DNA from 2 places in the Mycobacterium sp. E3339 genome. Region 1 is predicted to be linked to the other one. Evidence: riboswitches for the same ligand, from Rfam matches in the RefSeq annotation. Region 1 holds a riboswitch; the other holds the start of a gene.
What was found. A riboswitch is a leader RNA that binds a small molecule or an ion and turns the genes downstream of it on or off. The one in region 1 is predicted to bind magnesium.

Region 1 (8,932 bases):
GACCCGGCGCCCACCGTGCTGAACGCGCGGGCGCGTCACGAGCTGATCGCGGAGGCCTTCGGCGGCAAGGGTTATCACGTCAGGACCCCGGCGGAGTTGCGGTCGGCGTTGTCCGAGGCGATCGCGGCGCGCGCGCCGTCGATCATCGACTGCGAGCTCGACCCGGCGGCCGGGGTGGAAAGCGGCCACCTGGCGAGCCTGAACCCCACCAGCAAGGCGTCGGCCGGGTGACGGTCAAAGTCGATGGGTGATGCGCGATAGCTGCGCGTCGAAGAACTCGTCCAGCGATAGCCCCGCGGCGCATGCGGCGAGCGCGCGGGCGACCGGCGATCCGGGTCCGGCGGCGTTGGTGGCCAGGGCGACGTCGGCGGTGAGCACCGGATCCACCATCCGCACCGCGCGGACCTCCGGGCCCAGCGGCGAGCTCCACAACCAGGTATGCGGAACGATGCATGCCCAGTTCCCCGCGGCGACCTGAGCGAAAAGCGAAGCGACGGAATCGGTTTCGACCTGCGGAGCAACTTCGATGGCGTGGTCGGCGAAGGCCTTGTCGATGATCTGGCGGTCCCGCATCTCGGGCGCGAGCAACGCCAGCGGTAACTGTGCGGCCTCGGGCCAGGTCATCGTAGGGGCGGCGGACCCCAACATGTCCGCCGGCGACAACAGCACATAGTGCTCCGTGTACAGCGGCACGAAATTAACGTCGTGAGCCTCGTCGGGCGCGGCGTGCACGATCGCGGCGTCCAGTTCGAATTCCCGCAGCCGCCGGTACAGTTCGCTGCCCGCCAGTCGGGAAAGGATGTGCACCTTCGCCAATGGGTGCGTCGAGCAGAACGCCGACAGCACCAACGAGGCCGTCGTCGACGCGGTGGGGACCGTGCCCAGCCGCAACATGCCGGTGATGCCCGACCGCACCGCGTGCACCTCGGCCTTGAAGGCGTCGTGCTCGGCGAGAATCCGCCTGGCCCACACCACCAACCGCTCGCCTTCGGGCGTCAGGCCCTCGAAGCTGTGCCCACGATTGATCAGCGTGACGTTCAGTTCCCGTTCCAGCTTCGCGATCGCGGCGGACAGCGCGGGTTGCGACACGAAGCACTTCTCGGCGGCCCGCGCGAAGTGGCGCTCCTGGGCGACCGCGACGAAGTACTCCAGCTGACGGAAGAGCACCCGCACCTCCTCGGGCTCCGGGATTTTGCTGAGGCTAGCGGGTCGGCGGCGCGCCAGCCAGTCCGGCGGCCCGCTCGGTTGCCAAAGCGCCCGTGCTGCACGGAACCCCCGGGAGGCCACGGTGATCGCGCCGAACTTGACCTGGCGAAGCCAAAAAAGTTTGCTGAAAGCGGTAACGGGGGAACAACCGGTAGAATACAGTCGTGTCAATCGCACCATCTCGAAGGGCGGGCGCTATGCGTCGAGGTGTTCGTTATCTATTTGTTATGGTCGCGATCACAGCAATGGGTCTGGTCGCATCGCCCGGCCGCAGCCACGCGTCGATGCCGGTACCGCAGCCCGCGCCCGTCGTTGCCTCGGTTTTGCCGGCTAACGGCGCGACCGTGGGTGTGGCGCACCCGGTCGTCGTGCGGTTCAGTGCGCCGGTCAGCGATCGTGCCGCCGCGGAGCGGTCGATCCACGTCACTTCGCCCAGCAACACGCCCGGACACTTCGAGTGGGTCGAGAACAACGTGGTGCAGTGGGTGCCGAACCAGTACTGGCCCACCCACACCCACGTCTCGGTCGGCATCCAGGCCCTGACGACGGGTTTTGACACCGGAGATGCGCTACTCGGAGTCGCCAGCCTGTCCGGGCACACCTTCACCGTCAGCCGCAACGGCGAAGTACTGCGCACCATGCCCGCCTCGATGGGCAAGCCGAGCCGGCCCACCCCGATCGGCAACTTCACCGCCCTGGAGAAGGAGCGCTCGGTGGTGATGGATTCGCGGACCATCGGCATCCCGCTGAGTTCGCCCGAGGGATACAAGATCACCGCCCAATACGCCGTCCGGGTCACCTGGAGCGGTGTCTACGTGCATTCGGCGCCCTGGTCGGTTGACTCCCAGGGCTACGCCAACGTGAGCCACGGCTGTATCAATCTCAGCCCGGACAACGCCGCCTGGTACTTCAACCAGGTGAACGTCGGCGATCCGATCCAAGTCGTCGCCTGACACCGGCCCGGCGGACTCCCGGCCTTCCGTGATGGCGAGAAACGGCCTGGATCCCACTACCCCGCTTTGGCGTGCGGCACAGGTGTTTCGGCTGCTGAGCTGTATCTACGCGACCGGATTTCAGATAGCCGTCAATCCCGATCTGCGCCGGCCCGCGCTGGGGTGGGTGCTGTTCGCGGTGCTGATCGGATGGAGCGCGGCCTGCGCGGTGGCCTACTTGCGCGGGTTCGGGCGCAGGCCCTCCTGGGTGCTCGCCGAGATCGTGATCGTCGTGCTGCTCATGTCGTCGAACACCATTGTCGCCGACCCGCACTGGGCGGCCGAGAACCAAACGTGGCCGACGACGTTGTGGGCCAGCAACCCCACGATTTCCGCCGCCATCCAGTTCGGCCCCGCGGGAGGGATGTTGACGGGATTGGTGGTGATGGCCACCAACTTCGCGGTCAAGAACTACCTCGCCCTCAACCTGGGTCATAACGCCACCGCCATAATCGAACTCGCCATCGGGATGGCGATCGGTATGGCCGCTCAGACCGCGCGGCGCGCCCACGACGAGCTGCAACGGGCGGCCCGATTGACCGCCGCCGTGCAGGAACGGGACCGCTTGTCCCGCGAAGTCCACGACGGTGCTATCCAGGTGCTGGCCCTGGTGGCCAAGAGGGGTCACGAAATCGGCGGCGCCACAGCCGAACTGGCCGACCTTGCCAGCGAGCAGGAACGCGCCCTGCGGCGCTGGCTCGCCTGCACGGACATCGACCCGGACGCCGACGACGCCACGATCGACCTGAGCAGCCTGCTGCGCCGCCGGGAGTCCGACCGGGTGTCGTTGAGCCTGCCCCCGACGCCGGTGCCCTTGCCGCGCTTCGTGGGTACCGAGCTCGACGCGGCCGTGGGCAACGCGCTGGACAACGTGCGCGCCCACGCCGGCCCCGGCGCCCGCGCGTTCGTGCTCGTCGAAGACCTCGGCGATTCGGTGCTGGTGAGCGTCCGCGACGACGGGGTGGGAATCGCCCCTGGCCGACTCGCGGAGGCGGCCGACCAAGGGCGCCTTGGCATTTCCCAATCCATCGTGGGCCGGCTGGACTCGCTGGGCGGCACCGCCCAACTGCACAGCGAACCCGGGGAGGGCGCCGAGTGGGAGCTGTGCGTGCCGCGCAGAGGGACCCGATGACCGGTGCGGTGACCACGACGGTGATGGTCGTCGACGACCATCCGATCTGGCGCGACGCGGTCGCCCGCGACCTGGCCGACGAGGGTTTCACCGTGGTCGCCACCGCCGACGGTGTGGCCGCCGCCCAGCGGCGGGCGAGCGTGGTCAAGCCCGACGTGGTCGTGATGGATATGCAACTGCCCGACGGCGACGGCGCACAGGCGACCGCCGCGGTGTTGGCGGTCTCCCCGTCGTCCAGGGTGCTGGTGCTGTCGGCATCCGACGAGCGCGAGGATGTCTTGGAGGCCGTCAAAGCCGGCGCGACCGGATACCTCGTCAAGAGCGCATCCAAAGCCGAACTGACACAGGCGGTGACGGCCACGGCCGAGGGCCGCGCCGTGTTCACCCCCAGCCTGGCCGGGCTGGTGCTGGGTGAGTACCGCCGGATCGCCCAGAGTAAGGATGACGGTCCCGCTCGGCCCGCCCTCACCGCACGCGAGACCGAGGTGTTGCGTTTCGTCGCAAAGGGGTTGTCCGCCAAGCAGATCGCCCAGCGGCTCTCGCTCAGCCACCGCACGGTGGAAAACCACGTCCAGGCGACCTTTCGCAAGCTGCAGGTTGCCAACCGGGTGGAGCTGGCCCGGTACGCCATCGAGCATGGCCTCGACGAGGAGCCGTGACCCGCGCGGCGGCCGCCCGACTGCCCCGCGGGTCATCGGATCCCTCGCCTATCCACCAATTGTGCTGCGGCGCTGCGCCGGTGCCGCGGTAACCGCGCGGGCGGCAACCAGCGCGGTCACCATCACCGCCATGCAGACCAGGCCGTCGTCTTTGAGACCCCACCTGATGGCGGCCAGGATCGCGACGCCCGCCACGCACAACAGCACACCGATGACCGTCCCCCGCCCGCGGGCGGTGACCGTGGGGGCGCCGTCCCAACCGGACAGCGGGTTGTTCTCCAGCGGCCGCAGCGCGACGAACAGCACCGCCACCACCCCGACCACGATGAGCACCTGAGCCAGGCTCACGGCGAGGAAATCGTGCGCCCCCGGGTAACGAGGCCAACCGAGGTAGTCGAAGGCCAGGTGCACGCCCAGCAGCACGGGCATGTGCCACAAGTACAGCGTCATCGCGCCGGAGTTGCCGATCGCGGTCCACCACCACACCCGCGGTCGCTGGGCCCAGCGAGAGATCGCCGGCGCGGCGGCGATCGCCAAGGCGCTCAGGATGATTGCGTGCCCGGCCAGCAGCAGCGAAGGCGGGCTGGTGTTGGACAGCTGGTGATCACCGGTGCCCACCATGCTGATCTGGTACGGCCCGCACTGCACGAGGGCGACGTCGACGGCGAAGAAGGTGGCTGCCACGGCCAGTGCGGCGCGGCCGGTGAGCAGGCCACGGCGGTAGGCGATGCCGAACATGGCCGGGATCAGCCACACGGCCAGGTTGAGGTAGCCCAGGGGCATCAGCGCCGGCCAGTGCAACCGGCAGGCATCGATGACCGCGATCGTCACGTAGACGGCGGCCGCCCCCGCGGCCAGGCGCCCGGCGGTGGTGATGCGGTACAACAGCGGCATCGCGGCCAGCACCAGCACGTAGGCGCCCAGGAACCACAACAGCTGGGTGCTCACACCCGCGACCGGCTGGTAAACATGCTGCGGCACAAGGTGGTAAAGCACCGTCAACACCACGGCCCAGAAGGCCAGGTAGTAGAACACGGGCCGAAACAGGCGCGTGCAGCGTTTCAGCAGCCAGTCACCCCAATTGGTCCCGGGTGACCACGACGATGCGCAGGCCGCGGCGCCGGCGAAGAAGAACAGCGGCATGATCTGCAGGATCCAGGTCGCCGCCTGAAACCAAGCCGACGTGGTCAGCAGGTTGTCCCAGATCAACACGTGATTGCGAATGATGCTGATGGCCATCACGGTGTGGCCGAGGACCACACCGATCAGCGAGGTGATGCGAATGACGTCCAGGACGCGATCGCGGTCGGCCGGGGTGGCGGCCGCAACCTCGGCGACGTCGGGGAATCTTGCCAGCGCGGGCATGGAGCACAGACCTACCTTTCTCAAATATTGTTGGCGCCAAACGGTGTTCGTCGGTGCGCGGGAGCATGAACTAAGCATCACGGCTCGGGTGCGCCCGCGCCCGAGCGGTTCTACGCGTAGTGCGTGAGTAGTACTACTCAGGTCGCGGTGTTGAGGGGGTCGTAGTCGGCCAGCAGTTTCTCGATGCGCGCTTCGTCGAGACGCACCCGAACTGTCGCGGCTTCGTGCTGGTCGCGGATCACCTTGGCCAGGGTGAACGCGCTCGACACCAGGAACAGGAAGGTGATGCCGAGAAACAGCCGTTGCCAAGCATCAAGGGGAAGGAAGTAGATGCCGGCCAGGGCCGCGATGAAGCTGATACCGAAGGCGGCCGCGGCTTGCACGAAGAAGGCGGCGGTTGTCTTGGACATGCTGTTTGGAATGGTCATGCCACCCAGCATGCGCGGCGTACCGGCGGACCGAATCCGCAAAACTACTCAAATCCGTCCCGGCGTTCGGCTAGCCGGGCAGGCCCTTCCTGATGGCGGCGTCCTGCTTACGCCCGATATCGGTGGCAACCGCGGGATCGATCGGATCGCCTGCCGCGCTGTCGAATTCGAGGTTGACCAGCGCCCTGCCCTCGCTGAACAGCAGCACCGTCACCGCTTGGGCGTTGTCGGGCGATGTACCCGAGATCATCGTCCCGTTGGAGCCGACGTCGACCGGTTGCCACGTGCCGCTGACCTTGCCGCCGTAATTGGTCTTGGTGTTGTCGATTCCGGCGGCCGCCGTCGCGGGGTCGGCGACGATCAGGATGGTGTCACCGATCCGCCGGCTGTTGTCGGCGCTCGCGAACAACTGCGCCACCCCCGGTGCGTTGTTGGGGTTCAGCACCGGGGGCTGCGGGGTGGTCAGGTCCCCGCCGATATCGGTCACCTTGATCAGCAAAGCGCTGTAATCGGTGGGTTGTCCCGGTGCCGGGCTGGCCACGCTGGAACTGGTCAAGGGGGCGGCCGAACGCGAGGACGACGTCGGCGATGCGTTGTTGCTGCCGCCGCACCCGGCGAGGGCCGCGCCGGCCAGGACGGTCGCGAGTGCAACGCGGGCGACACCGATGCTGGCGACCTCCATGGGCTTTCCTTCCGCGTCCGCCGGACAGACCCATTCGAAGATACGCCTCACAGCGAGGCGGCCGGGCCCACGACGACCGCCTCGGGCGAGACCGTCATCGTGTTCTCGTGGAACCCGTGCCGGTCGACGGGTGCCCACCCAGCGACGCGGTCACCACCGCGATGGGCATCCGCGACACGTACAGGTTGGCCCGCTCCTGCGGAGTCAGGGCGCTGCGCGCGTGCAGCTTGGTGGCCAGCAGCCGCGCCGACCGGAGCAACGCCCGCCCACGCCCGCGGGTGCGACCGGTAACGCGTTGTGTGACAACAAAAGCCATGATCTTCTCCTTTTGAGGAGGCCCGATCGGCCCGGCCAAAAGCGCTCGCGCATGAGCGACAGCCCGCAAACTCCTGGTGAGTCGCCGGCGACGCCGAGGCTCAGGCGGCGGAAGGACGGCCGGAACCGGTTCGGGACAAAACGGATTTCGGATGTGGACTATCGCCCGGACTCATCTCGCCCTCACCTCCTCACGGCCACGACACACGCGGGTGTCCTCACATGTCACCTGAAACGGGAGGGCAGCGAATGCCGGCGGCGCGCCGCCGGTCGCACCCCTCTCGTCGGAGCTTCGGCACTGCACGGCGTATCCGGAGCCGATGGGCCCGGAAGCCACTTGGGCTCAACCCTTGGGTCCGGGAAGAGCTGTCCTGACCCGGGGCGTCTCTCGACGTTCGGGGTCAGTGGCCTGTGTCCATGCAGACGCCTCACCTACCGAGGTGCTTGCGAAACCTTTGTACACCGCGTCCCGTTGCCCGTCAAACCCATTCGCGAGGTCGTTGGGGCGGGTCGGGCCGCTCCTACCTGCGCGCGGACGCCGACGCCTACCCTCGAGGACATGCCCAATACTTTGCAGGATTCGAAGGTCGCGACCGTGCTCGACCGCATGTACACCGAGGCGAAGGAGCAGATGTCGCTGCTGCGGGAGAGGCGTGGTGACTTCGACCGGCCGATGACCGCGCGGGAGCGCGCCGACGCGATGAGCGAGTTCTACATCCCGGTCACGCCCGAAGCCGGCCGGCTGCTGTACGCCCTGGTGCGCGCGACCCGGCCGGCGACGGTCGTCGAATTCGGGATGTCGTTCGGCATCTCCGCGGTCCACCTGGCGTCCGCGGTGCGCGACAACGGTGCCGGCCGGGTAGTGACGACCGAGCTCAATGACACCAAGATCGCCGCCGCGCGACAGACATTCGAGCAAACCGGTCTGGACGACGTGATCACCATCCTCGAAGGGGACGCGTTGGCCACGCTGGCCGGCCTGGATCAACCGGTCGACTTCGTGTTGCTGGACGGTTGGAAGGACCTGTATTTGCCGGTGATCGAGCTGCTCGAGCCGCGGTTGTCGACCGGCGCACTGGTGGTCGCCGACAACACCAGCGCCGCGGACACCCAGCCGTATCTCGACCGCGTGCGCGATCCCGCAAACGGTTACGTGAGTTTCAACTTCGCGGTGCGGGACAGCGACAGCATGGAAATCAGCTGCCGCACCGGGGCTTAGCGCAGGGATTCCTCGAGCCACGGCGTCAACCACTTCACCCCTTCGGGCGTGAGGTGGACGCCGTCGCTGCGCACTTTGATGCCGTCGACCTTGGCGGTGTAAACGCCATCCGGGCAGAGCTTTTTGTTCAGATCCAGGATCTGCACGTTCGGATGGTGGCTGACTGTCTTGCGCAGCATGGTGTTCCACAGGTTGACCCGGTCGGGCTGGTCCTCCGGATACAGCCGGCCGTCCGGCTTTTCGCCGCCCCTGCTGTACGGCACGGTGGCCACCACCACGCGAACGCCGGTGGAGCTCACGATGTTCAGCGCTCGCTCCAGCTCGCCGTTGAGGTACGCGTCGAAGGTGGGATCACCGATGTGGGTCCATTGGCCCTCGTTGACGCGGTCCACCGTTTCCCAACGGCCGATGATCAGCAGCGCGACGTCCGGCTGGTCCTGACCGACCTGCGTCGACCACCGGATCGGCCAGCCGTCGCATTCCGGTCGCTGCTCCAGGGTTTGACCGATGTAGCGGTACGGTGTGCCGCGCACCAGGCTGCAGCCGATGACCGTGTGGTCGAGGAACGCGAATCCCGGTGTGGGCGGCAGGTAATGCATCCACGTCCACCCGATGGAATCTCCGAACACCGAGACGGTGAACGGCCGGTTGGGATCGCGCGGACCGGCCGGGTGGCCAGCACCCGGCGGAGACGGGGACACCGCGGCGACCGCCGAGACGCCGGGCGGCAGCCCGACCTCGCGCAAGCCGGGCCCGGTCCCCACCGGTACCACCAGCAGTGTCACCGCCGCCGCGCTGGCCACCGTCGCCGCCGCCAGCGGCAACAGCGGCACGCGCGCGGGCCGCCAGCGCCGGATGGGTTGTTCGATCAGCCAGTAGGACAACGCGGCCAGCGCCACCGTCGCGCCGCACCGGGCGGCGAACAGTGGCAGCC
Region 2 (8,932 bases), on a different contig from region 1:
GTGGCTGCCGATCGACGGCGACAGCGGCCGGGTGGCGCAGCAGATCGCCGCGCAGCGGGCGGCTTCCGGCCAGCGCATCCCGGCCCTGCCGCACGCCTTCGTCATCGCCAAGGACGAGTCGGGCCAACGCATCATCGACGCGCTGGGCGCGGCGGCGGCGCCGCCGCAAGGTGCCGGGCCGAACATCGTCATCGGCGGCCGGCGGCTCGAAGACATCGTCGCGGGCGCCGCGCCGCAACGCCCGGCCGCCGAGCGCCTGCGCGAGCTCGAGGAGCTGCGCGCGGCCGGGGCGATCACCGACGCCGATTACACCCGCAAGCGGGCGGAGATCATCGCGGCGATCTGAGTCGCGAGTGCCGGGGGCGCGGGCCCCGGGGGCGCCGCCCGCCCGCGGCACGTCGTTGCGCGGCGCGCGCGGTCAACCCGGCTATGCCCGTGCCGTTGCTCGTTTCCTGCCGCCACGACGAGATCGGCGAAGACCACCCCCGCCGATCGCCTTCATGTGCCCCTGAGCGCGCCTTACACCTTGGCGATGCTCACCCGGACGCCGTCGCCGATATCGGCGCCGTCGGCGGGTTCCCCGAATTCGAAACGGGTGGCAAGGATCTCGCCGGCGATCAGGTCGCGATGCGCGGCCGCCCAGTCGGCCCGCTCGGCCGGCACCGACATCACCACGGCGATCCGGTCGGACACCTCCAGCCCGGTCGACTTGCGCAGCTCCTGCAGCTCGCGGATGCGGTCCTTGGCCCACCCCTCGGCCTCGAGCTCCGGGGTCACGGTGCCGTCCAGCACCACCAGGCCGGCCCCGTCCGGCAGCGCCGCGGTGAACGCCGGGTCGGCGGCGACCAGCCGCGAGCTGTATTCCTCGGGTTGCAGCACCGCGGGCCCGGCCGTCAGCGTGCCGTCGGGGTTGACGACGCCCTCCCCCGCCTTGACCGCCTTGATGGCGGCCTGCACGTCCTTGCCCAGCCGCGGCCCGGCCACGCGGGCGTTGACCGTGAGCTCGAAGGAGCCGTAGGTGTCGATCGCGTCGGTCAGCTCGACGCTCTTCACGTTGAGCTCATCGGCGATCAGGTCGGTGAACGGCTCCAGCCGGCGCGGGTTCTCCACGGCCACGGTCAATTTCGGCAGCGGCAGGCGCACGCGGAGTTTCTTGGCCTTGCGCAGGGAAGACGCGGCCGAGCACACCTCGCGGACCTGATCCATCGCGGCGACCAGGTCGGGGTCGGCGGGCAGCGCTTCGGCGCCGGGCCAATCGGTGAGGTGCACCGACCGCCCGCCGGTGAGGCCGCGCCAGATGATCTCGGTGACCGATGGAAGCAGCGGCGCGGCCAGCCGGGCCGTCACCTCGAGCACGGTGTGCAGGGTGTCGATGGCGTCGGCGTCCTCTTCCCAGAACCGCGAACGCGACCGTCGCACATACCAATTCGTCAACGCCTCGGTGAACTGGCGCAGCTGCTCGCAGGCCCGCGAGATGTCGCAGGTGTCCATCTCACCGGTCAGGTCGTCGCGCAGTTCGGCGAGCTTGGCCAGGATGTAGCGGTCCAGCACCTGCGGCGAATCGGTGCGCCAGGTGCCGACTTTGGGCGCGTAGAGGGCCAAGAAGCTGTACGCGTTCCACAGCGGCAGCAGCACCTGGCGCACGCCGTCGCGGATGCCCTGCTCGGTGACGATCAGGTTGCCGCCCCGCAGGATCGGCGAGGCCATCAGGAACCACCGCATGGCGTCGGAGCCGTCGCGGTCGAACACCTCGCTCACGTCCGGGTAGTTGCGCAGCGACTTGCTCATCTTCTGGCCGTCCGACCCGAGCACGATCCCGTGCGCGACACAGGTTTTGAACGACGGGCGATCGAACAGCGCGGTGGCCAGCACGTGCAGCGTGTAGAACCAGCCGCGGGTCTGCCCGATGTACTCGACGATGAAGTCCCCCGGGTAGTGCGTGTCGAACCACTCCGCGTTCTCGAACGGGTAGTGCACCTGGGCGTATGGCATCGAGCCCGAGTCGAACCACACGTCGAGCACGTCGGGGATGCGGCGCATGGTGCTGCGGCCGGTCGGGTCGTCGGGGTTGGGCCGGGTCAGCTCGTCGATGTAGGGCCGGTGCAGATTGGTGGGCCGCACCCCGAAGTCGCGCTCCAGCTCGTCGAGGCTGCCGTACACGTCGATGCGGGGGTAGGCCGGGTCGTCGGACTTCCACACCGGAATGGGGCTGCCCCAGTACCGGTTTCGCGAGATCGACCAGTCGCGCGCGCCCTGCAGCCACTTGCCGAACTGGCCGTCCTTGACGTGTTCGGGGTACCAGGTGATCTGCTGGTTGAGTTCCACCATCCGGTCGCGAAACGCGGTGACCGCGACGAACCAGGACGACACCGCGCGATAGATCAGCGGGTTACGGCAGCGCCAACAGTGCGGGTAGGGGTGCTCGTAGGTCTCGTGGCGGAGCAGCACCGCGCCGTTGGCCGCCGCGGGGCCGCTGCCGTTCTTCAAATCCCGGATGATGTTCGGGTTGGCGTCGAAAACGCGCTGCCCCTGGTAATCCGGGACGCTGGCGTCGAAGCGGCCCTTGGAATCGACCGGCGTGACCGGCACGATGCCGGCCTTGTCGGTGGTCGCCATGTCGTCCTCGCCGTAGGCCGGGGCCATGTGCACGATGCCGGTGCCGTCCTCGGTGGTGACGAAGTCCCCGGGCAGCACCTGAAAAGCCTTGGGGCTGTCCATGAAATACGGGAACGGCGGCACGTAGCGGGTGCCGAGCAGGTCGGCGCCGGAGTAGGTGCCCAGGATCTCGGGCTCGTCACCCAGCTCGCGGGCGTACGCCGCCAGCCGGGGCTGCGCCAGCACGAAACGACGGTCGCCGGCCGCGACCTCGACGTAGGTGACCTCGGGATTGACCGCGACGGCCAGGTTCGACGGCAGGGTCCACGGCGTGGTGGTCCACACCAGCAGGTGGGCGCCGGCCAGCGGGCCGTCGGCCACCCGGAAGCCGACGGTCAGCGCCGGGTCCTGGCGGCTTTGGTAAACGTCGTCGTCCATGCGCAATTCGTGGTTGGACAACGGGGTTTCGTCGCGCCAGCAGTACGGCAGGACGCGGTATCCCTCGTAGGCCAGGCCCTTGTCCCAGAGCTGCTTGAACGCCCAGATCACCGACTCCATGTAGGACAGATCGAGCGTCTTGTAGTCGTTGTCGAAGTCGACCCAGCGGGCCTGCCGGGTGACGTACGCCTGCCATTCGTCGGTGTAGCGCAACACCGAGGCGCGGCACGCGTCGTTGAACGCGGCGATGCCCATGTCGTCGATCTGCGATTTGTCGTTGATGCCGAGCTGGCGCTCGACCTCGAGCTCGGCGGGCAGCCCGTGCGTGTCCCAGCCGAACCGGCGCTCCACCTTGTAGCCGCGCATGGTGCGATACCGCGGGACGATGTCCTTCACGTAGCCGGTGAGCAGATGCCCGTAGTGCGGCAGCCCGTTGGCGAACGGCGGGCCGTCGTAGAACACGTATTCTTCTGCGCCGTCACGGCGGGCGATGCTGGCGCGGAACGTGTCGTCGCGGGCCCAGTAGTCGAGGACTTCGAGCTCGAGGGCCGGGAAGTCGGGTGGGCCGCTCGCCGGCTTGGGATAAGCCCGGGCTTGCGCGTTCTCTGTCACGGTGGCGTCGTCTCCTGCGTGCCTATGGCCAGGCCGGGGACGACGACGCGCTGTCTGCGCGAGCGCCGCGGTACCACCCCGCTTGCCACGCCGTCGCGTGGCCGCTCGTTTCCAGGCTGTGACGGGCCCACCCGTTCGGTTCTACTGAGCCGGCCTGAGCAAGAAGCCGGCTGTTCTTCCGAAGGCTCCCCGGTGATGCCGGATCGACGCCAGTGGCTCGATTCTACTCAGGCGCGGCACCCCAAGGGGCTACCTGGCCTCAGGAAACACCTGCGGCCGGGTAGCCCCTTGGAGCCCTGGTTGGTCGCTGTTCATCGATCAGGCCTGGATTTCGAGCACACCGGCCCGCAGCAGCGCCGCGTACAGGTGGCGCAGCGGGATGCTCAGCAGCCGGGTGGCGCCTTCCACTAGCGGGTCGCCGGCGAAGACGGGGGTGTTGGCCTTGCCGGCGGCCTTCTTGCGCACCGGGGCGGTCTCGCCGTCGCGCACCACCTTCAGTGTGCGGGCGGGCGCTACGGTGGCCACTTCGTCGTAGAGAGCTACGGTCATGGTCGCCTCCTAGATCTTGCTCGGCGCTCGGGCGCCGAGATGGCGGGGTTCCTGAAAACGGGGACTAACTGGACTGACGTGTCGAAGTCCCGTCGCGGTTCCGATCCGGAGAACGCTTGGCCGATAAGGCACTTAGCGTGGTGACGCCTCAGCCGAGAACGTCGTGCCGGAGACCGGATGGGGACGTGACGGGGTTCGGACTTCGGTCCGGACTGTCGCTGGAACTCATGTGTCCCTCACCTCCTCGCGGTCACGACGCATGCGGGGGCCCGCACGCGATCACGCGCAGCATGAGGAGCAGAAACCCGACGACCGTCGGAGATCCGCACCCCTCTCGTCAGAGCTTTGGCACCACACGACGTGTCCGATGTCCGGAAGCCACCTGGGCTCAACCCTTAAGCCGGGAGGAGCTGTCCTGACCCGGGGCGTCTTTCGACGTTCGGGGTCAGTGGCCTGTATTCGTGTAGACGCCTCACCTAACGAGGTGCTTACCCGACCGATCATGCACGACGGGTCCGACGCGGTCAAACCCATCGGCGCGGGGTTTCGCAATCTTTACGTTTCTGTGCGGGGGCCCCACAGGTTTCTGCCAGGATCACCGCCCTGACCTGGGCGTACGACTCGGCCGCTGGACATCGTTTGGTCATCTGGGGTTTGCCGGTCGGGTGGTGGCGGCCGGCAGGCCCTGGGCGCAAACGGGCGTGCGTCCAGGGCGGAGGTCGTCGGCGTGTCGCCGCCGTGGGCGCACACCGAAAGCCGTGGGCGCACACGCGAAACGGCGCCGGCGGGGGTCAGCGCTCGATCAAGCCCTCGAGCCGCCCCACGGTGTCGATGAACTCCTCGACCATGTCGAGCACCACCGCCCGCGTCGGACGAACCCGGTCAAGGGAGCCCACGACCTGGCCGACGAAGTAGGTGGCCAGCTCGCGCGCCTTGGCCCCGGGGTGCGCGGCCGCGGAATTGATGCGCACCTGCGGCTCGGTGACCAGCGCGGTCTGCAAGGGCATGCCGAGGGGGTCGGGATTTTCCGGGCGGTCCCATTCCTCGGTCCAGGCCGTGCGCAGCATCCGCGCGGGCTTGCCGGTCAGCGACCGCGACCGCACGGTGTCCGAGGAGGTGGCGGCCAGGAACTTGTCCTTGACCACCGGCGGTGTCTCGGCCTCCTCCGTGGTCAGCCACACCGAGCCGCACCAGACGCCCCCGGCGCCCAGCGCCAGCGCCGCCGCGATCTGGCGGCCGCGCGCGATGCCGCCCGCGGCGAGAACCGGCACCGGCGACACCGCGTCGACGACCTCGGGCACCAGGACCATGGTGGCGACCTCACCGGTGTGCCCGCCGGCCTCGGTGCCCTGCGCGACGATCAGGTCGACCCCGGCGGCCGCGTGCCGTTGCGCGTGCCGCGTGGTCCCGGCCAAGGCGGCCACCAGCACGTCGCGGTCGTGGGCGCGTTCGACGAGATCCGCCGGGGGCGGCCCGAGCGCGCTGGCGACCAGCCGGACGCCGTCGTGGGCGAACGCCACGTCCAGCAGCGGCTCGTAACCCTTGGGCGAAATGTTGAGCCCGCCGGCGGAGGCGCGCGCCTCCTGCGCCGGCGCGGTGATTCCGTAGCGGGCCAGGATGTCGTCGACGAACGCGCGGTGTTCCTCGGGCAGCCGCGCCCGCGCCTGCGCGGCGTCGATGCCGCCCTCGTCCGCCCCGACGTACTTGGGCGGCAACAGCAGGTCCACCCCGAAGGGCTTGCCGCCCGTCTGCTCGGCGATCCACGCCAGCTCGCTGTCGAGTCGCTGGGGGCTGTGCGCGACCGCGCCGAGGACGCCGAAGCCGCCCGCGTTGGTCACCGCGGCCACCACATCGCGGCAGTGGCTGAACGCGCAGATGGGGAATTCGACGCCGAGCATCTCGGCGACTGTCGTTCGCATTGCCCGACGCTAAAGAGCTATCGATCGATATGTCAATCGATTACGGCCGCCGCCGGCGACCGCCCGTCCGGCGGCCAGCTGGACACCCCCTCTTCGAGCGGCACTTGCAGGCTGTGCAGGATCGAGGCGACCATCCGCCAGGCGCCGATGGCGGTGACCAGCTCGATGAGAACCGTTGTGTCACCCTGTAATTCACGCTCGCAGGCCGCCCAGCTGGCCGCGCTCACCGCGCCGTCGCGCACCACATCGTCGGTGGCGGCCAGCACCGCCCGCTCGACTGCGCCGAACCCGTCGTGCGCCTGCCAGTCCCGCACGCCGAGCAGGTCGTCGGGGGCCACCCCCAGCCTCGACGCCACCCGCCAGTGCTGCGTCCATTCGTAGTCGCACGCCGTGAGCCAGCCGATCCGCATGATCACCAACTCGCGCAACCGCGGGTCGAGCGCGCCGTGCCACAGCATGGTGGCGAGCAGGTCGTTGATGGCGCGCGCCAGCGGCGGGTGGTTGAGCAGCACCTGGAAGATGCTCAGCTCGGCCATGTAGTTGGGCACGGCCGCTTCGTCGGCGGCGGCCTTGGCCTCGTCGAGCGGCAATTTGGGCACGCGAGCTGTTGTCATGGTGAGCACTTTCGTCGGGCGCGATCACCGGCCATGTTAGTCAGCAATCCCCACGCCAAGGCCCGAACGCCGCGACCTGGTTACCACCCGCGCGAAACCCCCTGCCGCAGAGCGTCTTACGAGCGGCGCCTAGAGCAGTCCGAGCAGCCGCAGGTCGGTCACGTACTTGACGATGACGGGCGCCGACACGTGCGGGATGTCCGGATCGTCGCCGTCGGGACCGAGCTTCGCCTCCCGCACCGCGGCGCGGAACCGCTCGGTGGGGGCGAGCGAACCGCGGCCCGGGTCCCCGGGCTCGACCTGCTGTCCGCTCGGCAACTGCAGCAGCGGGTGCACCGAATGTTGGCGCTGACGCTCGGGCAACTCGCGCAGCGCGGCCTCGAACCGCCGGAACCAGTCGCCGAAGTCGTCGATCCGCTCGATCGGGTGACCGGCCTCGATCAGCCAGTCGACGTACTGATCGATGCCGATGCCGTCGTCGTGCGGGTTCATCACGTGATAGGTCTCGAACCCCTCGACCACCTGGCTGCCGAGCGTGGTGATCGCCTCGGCGACGAATTCGACCGGGAGCGCGTCGAAGTGCGTGCGCGGGCGGTTGCCCCCGGCGTCGAGGCGATAGAACGAACGGGGGGCGATGCCGGTGGCCGCGATGCTCAGCACCATGCGGGTGAACACGTCCGACAGGTTGAGCTGGCCCGCGTAACTGGTGTCGGCGAGGATCATGTCGCAGCGGAAGACCGAGACCGGCAGCGCGCACAGGTCGTTGGCCTCGCGCAGCAACACCTCGCCGGCCCACTTGCTGTTGCCGTATCCGTTGGAGTAGGCGCCGTCGACAACCCGGGTGGGGCTGACGACCCGGATGTCGGCGTCCTCGGTGAACGCCGCCGGGTCGACGCCATCCCCGACGTTCGCGGTCGAGACGTAGGTGTAGGGCTTGAGTTTGGTGGTCAGCGCCACCCGGATCAGTTCGGCGGTGCCCGCGACGTTGGGCCCGAACAGTTCGCTGTACGGCAGCACGCCGTTGACCAGGGCCGCCGAGTCGACTATCAGGTCGACGGTGTCGGCCAGCCGCTGCCAGGTGTCCTCGTCGAGCCCGAGATTCGTCGCGGACTTGTCCCCGGCGATGACCTCCAGGTGGTCGGCGGCCAGCTCCGTGAAGTGGTCGAGCAGCCGGGGATCCCCGCTGTCGAAGGTCGCCCGCAGCCGCCGCCACGCCTCCTCGTCGGAGCCGGCCCGCACCAGGCAGATCAGCTTGCCGTCCACCAACTCCAGCTGCTCGAGCCACTGCAACGCCAAGTACCGGCCCACAAAGCCCGTCGCCCCGGTCAGCAGGACCGTGCGCACCATCGAGCTCGGACCCGGCAGCGCCGGCGCCGCGCTCAACGCCTCGGCGTCGATGAACTTGTCCAGCGTCAGATCGCTCGCGTACACCTCGGTCGCGTCGCGGCCGTGCACCGAGGCGAAACTGGCGCCGCGTCGCCGTGCGGCCACGAAATCGTTTGCATGACAGTCTAATTGCTGACTCAGGCTGCGCACGGACGGTGCGTCGAAGACGGCACGCACGGGCAGCGGGATACCCAGGGTCGCGTGGATCGCGGCGACCAGGCGCATCGCGGACAGCGAGTCGCCGCCCAGGTCGAAGAACGATTCCTCGACCCCGACGCGCGGCACCCCCAACACCTGGGCGTAGATGTCGGCCAGGGTCTCCTGGACCGGCGTGGCGGGCGGGCGGTAGCGATCGTCGTCGGTGTACTTCGGGGCGGGCAACGCGCGACTGTCGAGTTTTCCGTTGACCGTCAGCGGCAACGCGTCCAGCACCACCACCGCGGCCGGAACCATGTAGGCGGGCAACCGATCTGCCGCCGCCGCCCGCAGCGCGGCCGGGTCCGCGGTCCCGGTGACATAGCCCACCAGCCGCCGGTCGCCCGGGCGGTCCTCGCGGGCGATCACCGCCGCCTGCTCGACCCCGCCCAACCCGGCCAGGACGGCGCGAACCTCCCCGAGTTCGATGCGGTGGCCCCGGATCTTGACCTGTTCGTCGGCGCGGCCGAGATACCGCAGTTGCCCGTCCGGGGCCCAGCAGACCAGGTCGCCGGTGCGATACATCCGGGTCCCGGGCGCGCCGAAGGGGCACGCCACGAACCGCGACGCGGTCAGGGCGGCCCGCCGCACGTACCCGTAGCCCATCCCCGCCCCGGCCACATA

Region 2: it holds a riboswitch for magnesium, as region 1 does, so the genes downstream of both, A5702_RS22175 (Rv1535 family protein) here and A5702_RS26375 (hypothetical protein) in region 1, are expected to answer to the same signal.

Annotation. Positions count from the first base shown of each region.
Region 1 covers NZ_LZIZ01000163.1:17,544-26,475, reverse strand. Annotated here, with positions in the region: gene oxc (oxalyl-CoA decarboxylase) at 1-231, shown strand, start outside; gene A5702_RS14565 (LysR family transcriptional regulator) at 235-1,167, opposite strand; gene A5702_RS14560 (L,D-transpeptidase family protein) at 1,404-2,159, shown strand; gene macS (MacS family sensor histidine kinase) at 2,191-3,330, shown strand; gene A5702_RS14550 (response regulator transcription factor) at 3,327-3,989, shown strand; gene A5702_RS14545 (acyltransferase) at 4,038-5,354, opposite strand; gene A5702_RS14540 (YiaA/YiaB family inner membrane protein) at 5,492-5,782, opposite strand; gene A5702_RS14535 (hypothetical protein) at 5,853-6,464, opposite strand; gene A5702_RS26375 (hypothetical protein) at 6,559-6,780, opposite strand; M-box (ykoK) riboswitch at 7,049-7,226, opposite strand; gene A5702_RS14530 (O-methyltransferase) at 7,339-7,998, shown strand; gene A5702_RS14525 (acyltransferase family protein) at 7,995-8,932, opposite strand, start outside.
Region 2 covers NZ_LZIZ01000232.1:1,499-10,430, forward strand. Annotated here, with positions in the region: gene A5702_RS22165 (SHOCT domain-containing protein) at 1-346, shown strand, start outside; gene ileS (isoleucine--tRNA ligase) at 520-3,645, opposite strand; gene A5702_RS22175 (Rv1535 family protein) at 3,964-4,194, opposite strand; M-box (ykoK) riboswitch at 4,517-4,685, opposite strand; gene A5702_RS22180 (nitronate monooxygenase family protein) at 4,986-6,113, opposite strand; gene A5702_RS22185 (carboxymuconolactone decarboxylase family protein) at 6,146-6,727, opposite strand; partial or broken gene A5702_RS22190 (thioester reductase domain-containing protein) at 6,857-8,932, opposite strand, start outside.